DNA from 3 places in the Brucella sp. GW823-FHT04E01 genome. Region 1 is predicted to be linked to each of the others. Evidence: predicted binding sites of a transcription regulator. Region 1 holds the regulator's gene; each other region holds the start of a gene.

Region 1 (3,939 bases):
TAGCCAAGCGATGTCGGCTGCGGGGCTGTCGTATCGAATTGCGGCTGGTAGGAGGCCACCTGCATATGCTGTTCCTGCTGAGGTGCAGCCACACCGCGATGGCGTGCCAGTCGTTCGCCACGGGCCTGCGGACCAGCGCCAGTACTCTGTTCCACACTTTGAGCCTTTGCCGCTTCCGCGAGTGCCACCTGAACGGTCGGTTCCGTTCCCGGAACTGGACCGGTCTGTGGCAAGGTCACATCATAAGACGGATCCTGTGGAACGGAAGGCGATTGTGGCGAATAGGCCATAGCCAGATTGTATGGCTCCTGCGGGACCGGATTTTGCAGCGAGCCGTCGCGATTGCGCTTCTCGTAGAAGGAATTTCCACCGGCTACGAGCACGTAATGCATATTGTTGTAAGGGAACTTCAGACCCGCCGTGTGGAAGAACATGGCATTCTTGAGCTTCGGATGACGCTCACCCTTCAGAACCGCGTCAGCAGCGGCCTGAACATCAGGCAGCGCCTTGGAATTCATCTGGCGGGTAAGCACACCGGGCGCAAACTGGTTCTTCTGACCGACGACACCGCAAATCGTATCCGGATAACGTCCCGACGCGAGACGGTTCATGACGACCGTACCAACAGCCAGAAGACCGTCGGAACTCGAACGATTGGATTCGAAGAACATCGCACGTTCAAGGCAATTCTTGTCCCGTGCGGTGTAGGTGTAGGTCTTCACGCCATTGACGGATTTGACGTGGCTTGCCGCCGTCTTTTCCGAATTGGCTTTTCCCGAGGTTCCGGTTGTCGTGCAACCGGTCACCACGAAAGGCGCAATCACCAGCCCGATAAGAGCGGGCAATTTCCACTTCGCGGCGCGCGTCAATGGCTCAGTCTCATGTTAGGACCCTTAACTGATCCAGTCATCCATTCAGGCGAACACATCTGGAACGATGCGCGCGAACGTCTGACTGCGGTGCAAGTCAAAGAGGACGAAGATCAAAATCACACGTCCTACAGTCGCTCAATCGAATTCAAGGTTTTGGAATTTTTAGGCCAAAAAAAGGCGACGGGTCAAATCCCAACAATGCTGGAGACCGCTGAAAAGTCCTAAAACAATTCCGAATCGAGATTGCGAATGTGCCTACAAGCCCTTTAAATATATTAACAATTCCTTAACAAGAATTAGCGATTCAGGTAAGATATTGATTTAACGAGATTCAAAGTCTCGCAATACACGCCATATCGCTGCCTTAATTCGCCTTTGCTTGTACATTTTTTGCATACACATTCGTGGTGTTTCAAATCTTCTGCAGAATTTCTGCTTCCAGGCCGGTTCCATTGCTCTTTGTCAACTTTGACAACAGATTTGTAACATCGCGTGAGATTATGCTTTTGAGACCCGTTTCGGGTTGTTGCAATGCGAATCGGGCGAGCACGATCCGCACCTTGCAAAGCTGGGTCTTGGACAAAAACGACCCGCCACGGATACCGTGGCGGGTCGGACAAGTTCAATTCCTGACGCCGAGATGACCGCAGCGGTCACCCGAAAGAATAACCCGCACCCCGAACGGTGCGGATCGGATCGAGCGCACGACCGACATTGATCGCCTTGCGCAGCCGTCCGACATGGACGTCCACCGTGCGGTCGTCGACATAGATATCCGGTCCCCAAACGCCATCCAGAAGCTGGCTACGCGAGAAGACACGACCGGGCGACATCATGAAATATTCGAGCAGGCGGAATTCCGTTGGTCCGAGACGAACTTCCTTTTCCTTGCGATAGACACGATGCTGTTGGCGGTCGAGAACCAGATCGCCCACTTTCAGCACGTGCGAAAGAATGCTCGGATTCGACCGGCGCAACATCGCCTTGACGCGCGCAAGCAGTTCCGGCGTCGAAAATGGCTTCACGACATAGTCGTCCGCACCGACGCTCAGGCCGCGAACACGTTCGCTTTCCTCGCCACGTGCCGTCAGCATGATGATGGGCAGGCGTTCGGTTTCCGGCCATTGGCGCAAGCGACGGCAAAGCTCGATGCCCGATACGCCCGGCAACATCCAGTCCAGAATGAGCAGATCCGGTACGTTCTCGCGCAAGGCGATCTCGGCTTCGTCGCCGCGCAGCATTGTATCGACCTGGTAGCCCTCTGCCTCAAGATTATAGCGAAGAAGAACGCTCAGCGCCTCTTCGTCTTCTACCACAGCGATTTTGGGTGCCTGTGACATCCAGTATTTCCCTATCCAAATTCGGCGGGCGGTGGATACAATCCCCCCAATCGACCGCGTGCCGCCGCGCTATTCACTCATTTTCAACCGCCGGACCGTGGTCCGGTCGGCTGTAGTTCAGGGTTTACGCGCCTCATCCACGACAATACCGTGGCTCAGGTCTTCCTTCGGTCGTTCGGCCGGCATTTGCAGGCCGGTCACGATGTAGTAGACGGTCTCCGCAATATTGGTCGCGTGATCGCCGATACGCTCGATATTCTTTGCGCAGAACAGAAGATGCGTGCAGGCGGAAATATTGCGCGGATCTTCCATCATGTAGGTCAGCAGCTCGCGGAACAGTGACGTGTACATGGCATCAATCTCGTCGTCGCGGTCGCGAACGACATTGATCTGCTGCACCGAGCGCGACGCATAGGCGTCGAGAACATCCTTGAGCTGGGTCAGCGCCAGCTCGGCGAGTGTTTCGAGCCCGCGATAAAGCTTTACCGGCTGGCGTGATTCCGAAACGGCGGCAACGCGTTTGGCGATATTCTTGCCCAGATCGCCCACGCGTTCCAGATCGGCAGAGATGCGGATCGAGCCGATGATCTCGCGCAGGTCCACAGCCATGGGCTGACGCTTGGCGATAATCATCACAGCCTTGTCGTCAATCTCGCGCTCGCTGGCATCGAGAATGAGATCGTCGGAGATGACGCGCTGTGCGAGCGCATTGTCCGCATTGACGATAGCGGCGACCGACTGCTCGACCATACGTTCCGCATGTCCGCCCATTTCGGCGATCTTATGGGAGAGAAACTTCAATTCCTCGTCGTAGGAGCGAACGGTATGCTGAGACGGCATAGTAGACCTCGTAATATAAATTGCGGGGAAGCCGCACTGTCTATCTGTTGAAGCGCAGTTCCGGATCAGCCGAAGCGTCCGGTAATGTAGTCCTGCGTGCGCTTTTCGGTCGGCGCGGTGAACATGGTTTCCGTGTCACCCACTTCGACCAGATTGCCGAGGTGGAACATGGCGGTGCGCTGCGAAACACGCGCGGCCTGCTGCATGGAGTGCGTGACGATCACAATCGTATAGTTCTGGCGCAGTTCGTCGATCAGCTCCTCCACCTTCGCGGTCGCAATCGGGTCGAGCGCCGAGCACGGTTCGTCCATGAGAATGACTTCCGGGCTCACCGCAATCGCGCGTGCGATGCAAAGACGTTGCTGCTGGCCGCCCGAAAGACCGGTGCCCGCATCGTGCAAACGATCCTTCACTTCCTCGAACAAGCTCGCCTTCTGCAAGCTCGTCACGACGATTTCTTCAAGATCGGCCTTGGTGCGGGCGAGACCGTGAATGCGTGGGCCGTAGGCGACATTTTCATAAATCGACTTCGGAAACGGATTCGGCTTCTGGAACACCATGCCGACACGGGCGCGCAGTTCGACGACATCGATCTTCGGATCGTAGATGTCTTCATTGTCGAGCGTGATCTTGCCACCGACCTTGCAGCCTTCGATCGTATCGTTCATGCGGTTAAGCGAACGCAGGAAGGTAGACTTGCCGCAACCCGAAGGGCCGATCAGCGCCGTGACCATCTTTTCCTGGATTTCCAGATCGACGTCGAACAGCGCCTGCTTCTCGCCATAAAATACGCAAACCTTGTCGCCGCGCATCTTTATGGAATTGGCGTTGGCGTTCATCTTTTCTCCTACGGCTTTCTCGAGAGATCGTTCAGTCATCAGGTTCAT
Region 2 (3,939 bases), on a different contig from region 1:
TGCTGCAGGAGAAACTGGCCGAAGCCGGTTACGGCGGAGCGGTGCAGATGATGACATCGCGCAGCGTACAGAAGCACCATGTTGCGACGCGACGCTCCGGCGAAACGCACGCCGCCTGTCTTGCCACTGTCGGCCTGTCGAATGCGGGGAGGGTGGGGGAACTCACACAGATGAAGATGCCCGTTGGAACGATCAATCTTCTGGTTCACATCGACAAGCCATTGTCGGTCGCAGCCTATATAGAGGCGATGTCGATTGCTGCCGAGGCCCGCACCACTGCCATTATCGAACTTGGCCTAATTGTCGGCGGTAAAGCCGCAACAGGGACTGGAACGGATTGCATCGCCGTTTCCGCTCCACACGGGCAGGCGGGAGAGGCAGCATCATATGCGGGTTTGCATACGGATATCGGCGCCGCCCTCGGTGGCGCTGTTTATGACGCGGTGTCCGAAGGCGGCAGGCTCTGGATGAAAGAGCAGGGTTTTTAATCGGTCAGGCTTCGGCTGCTGCCTCTTTCGGCTTCAGGCGCAGGATAAGCGGAACCAGAACAAGGGCAACGATCGGGAAGACGAGCCAGTTGATGGTTTCCCAGCCTGACGAATGCAGCAGCGACCCTGCAAAGAACGAAGCGCAGGCCACTGTACCAAACATGATGAAATCATTGGCGCCCTGCGCCTTGCCGCGTTCAGCTGGCGTGTGGCAGTCGGTCACCATGGCAGTCGCGCCAATAAAGCCGAAATTCCAGCCGATACCGAGGAAGATCAGCGCACCCCAGAAATGACCGACATCAAAGCCTCCCAATGCAATAATGGCGGAGAACGCGATCAAAACCAGACCGAGCGCGGTGATCTTTTCCTTGCCGAAACGGGTGATGAGCTTTCCGGTGAAGAAGCTTGGCGCGAACATGGCAAGCACATGCCACTGGATGCCAAGGGCCGCATGATCGACGGAATGGCCATGGCCGACCATGGCGATGGGCGCTGCCGTCATCACGAAAGTCATCAGCGCATAGGAACAGACGCCAGCAGCCACGGAAAGGATGAAGCGCGGTGAACGGAGAATTTCGCCCAGCGGGCGGCCTGTATCATGGATAGCGTTCGGATCTTTCCGGACCTTCGGTGCGCGCAGCATGAAAAGGACGGGGAGGGCGAGAAGCCCAAGAACAGCCTGGCTGAGGAAACTGCCAGCAAACATCGCATCCGGAATGGTATCGCGTGTCCAGATGACGAGCTGTGGCCCAACGATTGCCGCAACGAGCCCACCCACCATGACCCATGATATGGCGCGCGCCTTCATGTCGCCCGTTGCCGCATCGGTCGCGGCAAAGCGATAGCTCTGGACATAAGAGGCGTAGAAACCGGCAGTCAACGTTCCGAGACAGAAGACGAGGAATGAGGCGGCAAAAATACCTGCAGCTGCGATCACACCTGCCGCAGCGCCGACAAGCGCGCCCAGCATATAGGCATTGCGGCGTCCGAACTGGCGCATGAAGAAAGCGGCAGGCAGTGTGCCAAGCGCAAGGCCGAGATTGAACAGGCTGACGGGCAGCGTGACGAGTGCTGGATCGGAAGACAGTTTCTGGCCCACCAGACCGCCAAGCGAAATCACGATAGGCGGGCTGGAAGCGCCCAGTGCCTGTGCAATCGTCAGGATAACAATATTGCGTCGTGCAGCCGTCGCGTCGGTCATAACCAACCCCTCAATCGATAAACCGGGATGGTTTTATCTGAAAGCGTATTTACCGGCAAAATTATTCTACAGCTGGTTAGAACATTTTCTGGCCGGGTCAGCTATAGCGTTTCAAACATGAGATGGATGTGACGACACATCCGGGTTTGGGAGGATATTTGGCAATTAGCCCATAATATTATTCGTCCAGTGCTCCGATAGAGACATTGCAGGCGGTATTGACGCCATGATCGTCAGCGTATTGAAAGTAAATTGTACCATTCATCGTGGGCAGAGGGCCGCTATGTGGCGGTTTTGATCGCCCAACATAATCTGATGAGAAGCCAGCTTCATATGTGCCATCCGGCTTTGTAACTATAGTGCTTTCGTCAATACCGAACTGCGCAGTTAAAAGCTCTGTCGAATTATCGGAATATATATTTACCTCTCCGGAAAAACCTTGTCCGTTATTGGTTAGTGTCACCAAAACATACTCGTGATCATCGCCATTCATGACCAAGAATCCGGGCTTCAATGAGATTTCAATAGCCATTCTTCACCTATATACTTGCTGAAGAGCGAATATATCTCAAATCTGGAATGAAATTATACTGACAGAGTAGGCAGAGTTGGGCTGCTGGTCTATCAGTTTGAATAATTATCGCATCAGCGATGCGCGTCTTCACTCATACAAAACCTGAGCGGACAACAGAGACGCAACCATGCAGGCCCGCGATGTATGTGGGAATCCAATTTGGACAGCCCGATGTCGTCCGGCTGTCATCTAGTGCTTCTAATTTGCAACTCCACAATTCGATAGGGAGCCAGCAATGTCAGAGAATCTTTCCCAGCAAAGTCTGTTCAAGACCAGCCAGTTGGAAGAAGCAGATGCCGATCCGCGCAATCCGTCCGATAATCCAACCATGGGCGAAATCATCAGCCGGCGCTTTTCCCGCCGTGGCTTTCTGCGTGGATCGCTCGCTGTCTCGGCCATTGCGGCAACGGTCAGCCCGCTCGCCCTGTTGAGCGCCGGTGATGCGCGCGCTGCATCCGGTTCGGCCTTTTCCTTCAAGGAAGTCGAAGCCGGTGTGGATGCCCATCACCATGTCGCGGAAGGCTATGACGCCGATGTGCTTTTGCGCTGGGGCGACAAGCTTTTCGCCGATGCGCCGGAATTCGATCCAACCAAACAGTCAGCCGAAGCGCAGGCGCGCCAGTTCGGCTACAACAATGATTATGTCGGCTATATCGCCATCGAGGAATCGCCGGAACATGGCTTCCTCGTGGTCAATCACGAATATACCAATCCGCATCTGATGTTCCCCGGCCTCGTCAAGATCGTTGACGGCAAGGTGGAGCAGGCTCCGCTTTCGAAGGAACAGGTGGATATCGAAATGGCCGCCCATGGCGGCACGATTGTCGAAATCCGCAAGCAGGACGGCAAGTGGCAACCGGTGCTCGACGGTGCAAACAATCGCCGCATCACCTCCAATACCGAGATGGCGCTGAGCGGTCCCGCCGCCGGTCATGATCGCGTCAAGACCAATGCCGATCCTTCCGGCACCAAGGTTTTCGGCACGGTCAACAATTGTGCAGGCGGCGTCACGCCCTGGGGCACCTACATCATGGCCGAGGAAAACATCCATGGCTATTTCATTGGCGAACTGCCGGAAGGTCACGCGGAAACGGCCAATTACAAGCGCATGGGCATTCCCGACGGCTCATACGAATGGGGACGTTTCTACGACCGTTTCGATGTTTCCAAGGAGCCGAACGAACCGAACCGCTTTGGCTGGATCGTCGAGGTCGATGTGTCCGATCCGAACGCCGTGCCGAAGAAGCGGACCGCGCTTGGCCGTTTCAAGCATGAGGGTGCCGAATCCATCGTCAACAAGGACGGGCGCGTGGTCTTCTATCTGGGCGACGACGAACGCTTCGACTATGTCTACAAGTTTGTGACGGCGGGCAAGTTCAACCCGGATGATCGCGCTGCCAATATGGACCTGCTGGATGAAGGCACGCTTCACGTGGCCAAATTCCATGAAGATGGCAAGGTCGAGTGGATGCCGCTGGTATTCGGTCAGGGTCCGCTGACCGAGCAGAACGGCTTCAAAAGTCAGGCCGATGTTCTGATCGAAACCCGGCGTGCCGGTGATCTCCTCGGCGCGACCAAGATGGACCGCCCCGAGGACGTGCAGCCGAACCCGGTCAATGGCCGTGTTTATGTCATGCTCACCAACAACACGAAGCGCAAGGACGATCAGGTGGACG
Region 3 (3,939 bases), on a different contig from region 1:
GACCACCTGATCGCCGGTCTTGAACCGCTTGACCCCGCTGCCCATGGCAACAATGTCACCGGCAATCTCCAGTCCCGGAATATCCGATGCGCCGGGTGGCGGCGCATATTGTCCCTGTCGCTGCAGGACGTCCGGTCGGTTAACCCCGGCGGCGCGTACCCGCACCAGAATTTCACCTTCCTTGGGTTCAGGCACCGAGCGCTGAACGGGTCGAAGCATATGGGCTCCGCCCGGTTCGGAGATTTCGATAGCAGTCATCTGGGAAGGCAAGTCGGCCATCATATTCAAAACTCCATTCAGATTTCTGGCCCTACGCATCGTCGCAGAAATGCCGCACGGCGGATGCAAGACGTCACGTTAGGGAAATCGTCATCGATTTTCTCAAATATATATGCGACGATTCAAGGTGTTAAATCTTTTCTGAGCCATCATTGACCACGGAGGACGGCTATGAGCGGTTTCGATGAGGATGTGGTAAAGCCCCGCAACAGCGTGGCGCTAAGCGAAGAGGAGCTATCGCTGCTTTCGGTCATCGAGATCGACCAGCGCATAGCCCTGCTGCAATCCGAAATAGAGCGATTGAAGACAGAACGCCTCAAGAAGGGCGATAGCCGCGCTGCGGCAGAAGCATTGTTTCGATAGGAATGGGGTCGTCAACGGAAATGGATACCGGAGCACGCAGCCGGAACCATTTCCGGGCGACGCGCTTTAGGAACAACAATCATTGATCTCAGCGATCACTCATCAGCCTCAGCACTGACAATTCGGCTTCAGACTTCGGGAATAGAGTTTTGCGCATTTACATTCAGGTTCTGGCCCTCCTCTGCGGCACAGCCTTCCTTCTCATAGCTTCGGGACTTCACGGTCTTCTATTGCCGCTGCGCGGCGGTGTGGAAGGTTTCTCAGTGGCATCGCTCGGCATGCTCGGCACGACCTGGGCAGGCGGCTTCGTTGCCGGTTGTCTGTTCGCACCGCGTCTTGTGCGCCGCGTCGGTCATGTACGGGCATTCGGTTGCTTTGCCGCATCAGCTGCGGTCATCGCCCTGCTTTCCGGCATCTTCGTGGATGCCACGATCTGGGTGATCCTGCGCGCCTTCACCGGCTTTTCGATGGCTGGCGCCTTCATGGTCATTGAAAGCTGGTTGAATGAGCGTGCGACCAACGAATCGCGCGGCAAGATTTTCGGCATGTACATGATGGTCAACTACGGAGCCACCATGTCCGGCCAGATGCTGGTAGCAGCAGGCGACGTACGCTCCGATCATCTGTTCATGATAAGCGGCATATTCTTCTGCCTGGCTCTCATCCCGACCGCGATCTCCACAGCCGTCAGCCCCAAGCCACTGACGGAAGTGCAGCTTGATCTCAAGGCGCTCTACAATAACTCACCTGCAGCTTTCGTAGGTTGCATCCTGATCGGCATCGCCAATGGCGCCTGGGGTACGCTCGGAGCTGTCTTCGGTGCGAAGTCCGGCATTTCTACCACCGAAATCGCCTTGATGGTCAGTGTCACCATTGCAGCTGGTGCCTTGATGCAGATTCCGATCGGACGCATTTCCGATCTGGTCGACCGGCGTTTCGTTCTGGCAAGCGTTGCGGCGCTGGCGGCACTGGTTGGCCTCATCGCCTTCCTCGTCTCTCCATCCAGCGGCCCTGTCATCATTACGATGACCGGATGCTATGGCGCACTTGCCTATGCACTCTATCCCGTTGCCGTCGCCCACGCCAACGATCATGCGACATCGGAAAGCTTTGTGAAAGTATCGAGCGGGCTTTTGCTGCTTTACGGCTTCGGCACTATGCTCGGACCACTGCTGGCAGCAGCAGCCATGGATATTTTCTGGCCATCCGGCCTCTTCGCCATCACCATGCTCGCGCATATTTCCATCACCGGCTATGCGTTGTTCCGTTCCCGCAAGCGTGCATCCGTCCCGAAAGAAGAGAAAGACCAGTTCAAGAGCATGCCTTCCGAACGTGGAGCAACACCGGAAGCGCTGAACCTCGATCCAAGAGCTGAGACAGAAGGGTGACGGGCGCTGAAAATGACCGTCGATAAATAGAGCCGGTTAAATAGTTGAATCAATATGTTCGGCGGCTGTGTCACAGCCGCCAATGCTGAATTTTGGCATCTTCGCTTTGGAATGCAAACTGCATTCACGACAAAGAAATACCAGCTCGCCAGAGCCGTTCGGTCTCCAATGTCGATGGCTTGAGACGCCTTATCAAACCGCGATCTAAGCGCGGCTTCCCTGTTAGTGACGTGTTACCTGGGATCTCAGTTTTTCAATCTGGTCCTTGAGCATAAGCTTCTTGCGCTTGAGAGATGCAACGTGCAGGTCGTCCATTGCCGGTGACGCTATGGCTTCGGAAATTTCCTGCTCCAGAGCGCCGTGCTTTTTTTCGAGCGTGGCAAGATGGGACTCGATAGCCATCATCAGATCTCCTTTGGTTGATTTCCCTTATTTACGGAACAGCGCAGACCTCGTTTGTCCGTTTACCCGCTATCCCGTCATTCAACCTGCATGAACGCCCGGCACACCTCCTGTATTCCGGGCCAAACACGCAGTCCCGGCTGCCAGGGATACGGTATATTTGTCGCCTTCGACAGCCGCCGTCCATGACAGAACCATGACAGTTTGGCATGAGTTTGGTGCAAAGTCGATTTTGTCGTGGTAGCATTTTCCTGACGCGAAAAATGTGATAAGGGCTTCGCCGGAAACGGGCTGACGCCGCACCTTTTATGGTTTGGCGCGGCCCGTAAAACTATTCAACAGAACGGGGCACCGCATGTCCGATCAGGAACAGGCCGAAATCAGATTGGCCGTCGCACGACTGAAACAGGAACACGCGGATTTCGATGCTGCCATAAACGCCATGATAGCGGTTGGCTGCGACCAATTGCGCGTCCAGCGCATGAAGAAGAAAAAACTCGCAATCAAGGACAAGCTGCAGGAGATGGAAGATCGGGTGATCCCCGACATCATCGCCTGAATGTCCATAATGATCGATGACAGAGCCGGGGTTCGCCCGGCTTTATCATTTTAATATCACCCGAAACATGCACGAAAGAAGCGGAGCAGGAAGATCAATGAGCGTTACTGCCGATGTCGCCATCATCATGGGAAGCCAGTCCGACTGGGAAACCATGCGCCATGCAGCGGACACACTGGAAGCACTCGGCATTTCCTTCGATGCCCGGATCGTTTCCGCGCATCGCACGCCTGACCGGCTCGTTGCCTTTGCCAAAGGCGCCAAGGCGGAAGGGTTCAAGGTCGTTATCGCAGGTGCGGGCGGCGCGGCTCACCTGCCCGGCATGGCTGCAGCCATGACACCGCTGCCTGTCTTCGGCGTTCCGGTCCAGTCCAAGGCCCTTTCGGGTCAGGATTCGCTCCTCTCCATCGTGCAGATGCCAGCTGGCATTCCCGTCGGCACGCTCGCCATCGGTCGCGCCGGTGCGGTCAACGCCGCCCTTCTCGCCGCCGCCGTTCTGGCGCTTTACGATGAGGCGCTTGCAGCCCGCCTCGATGAATGGCGCACTGCGCAAACGGAAAGCGTGGCTGAGCGCCCTTCAAACGAGGCCTGATATGAACAACTCCGCACTCAATTCTGCACTCCGGCCCGGTGCAACGATCGGCATCATCGGCGGCGGTCAGCTCGGCAGAATGCTTGCCATGGCCGCAGCACGTCTCGGTTTTGAAACGGTGATCCTGGAGCCACAGGCCGATTGCCCGGCAGCACAGGTTGCCAATCGCCAGATCATTGCCGCCTATGACGATCCGAAAGCGCTTGCAGAACTTGCAGCAGCGTCCGACGTCATTACCTACGAGTTCGAGAACGTGCCGGTCAGCGCTGCCGACAGGCTGGCCGAAATCGCTCTGGTCTTTCCTCCCCCGGCAGCGCTTGAAGTCTCGCAGGATCGCTTTACGGAAAAGCAGTTCC

The links. Region 1 encodes PhoB, which activates phosphate uptake and scavenging genes when phosphate is short. Its sites were predicted from a motif close to TGTCATNNANCTGTCAT; they were not measured.
Region 2: the regulator PhoB is predicted to act here: its motif matches at 2,436-2,452, upstream of AC1RHM_RS06715 (PhoX family protein).
Region 3: the regulator PhoB is predicted to act here: its motif matches at 2,618-2,634, upstream of AC1RHM_RS20300 (YdcH family protein).

Annotation. Positions count from the first base shown of each region.
Region 1 covers NZ_JBXAIK010000004.1:682,708-686,646, forward strand. The annotation lists gene AC1RHM_RS18340 (cell wall hydrolase) at 1-869, opposite strand, end outside; gene phoB (phosphate regulon transcriptional regulator PhoB) at 1,526-2,212, opposite strand; gene phoU (phosphate signaling complex protein PhoU) at 2,330-3,052, opposite strand; gene pstB (phosphate ABC transporter ATP-binding protein PstB) at 3,118-3,891, opposite strand.
Region 2 covers NZ_JBXAIK010000002.1:262,828-266,766, reverse strand. The annotation lists gene AC1RHM_RS06730 (adenosylcobinamide amidohydrolase) at 1-488, shown strand, start outside; gene AC1RHM_RS06725 (MFS transporter) at 493-1,689, opposite strand; gene AC1RHM_RS06720 (hypothetical protein) at 1,868-2,221, opposite strand; gene AC1RHM_RS06715 (PhoX family protein) at 2,499-3,939, shown strand, end outside.
Region 3 covers NZ_JBXAIK010000005.1:112,715-116,653, forward strand. The annotation lists gene AC1RHM_RS20280 (NAD(P)H-quinone oxidoreductase) at 1-282, opposite strand, end outside; gene AC1RHM_RS20285 (DUF1192 family protein) at 451-642, shown strand; gene AC1RHM_RS20290 (MFS transporter) at 792-2,030, shown strand; gene AC1RHM_RS20295 (YdcH family protein) at 2,253-2,435, opposite strand; gene AC1RHM_RS20300 (YdcH family protein) at 2,788-2,991, shown strand; gene purE (5-(carboxyamino)imidazole ribonucleotide mutase) at 3,089-3,583, shown strand; gene AC1RHM_RS20310 (5-(carboxyamino)imidazole ribonucleotide synthase) at 3,585-3,939, shown strand, end outside.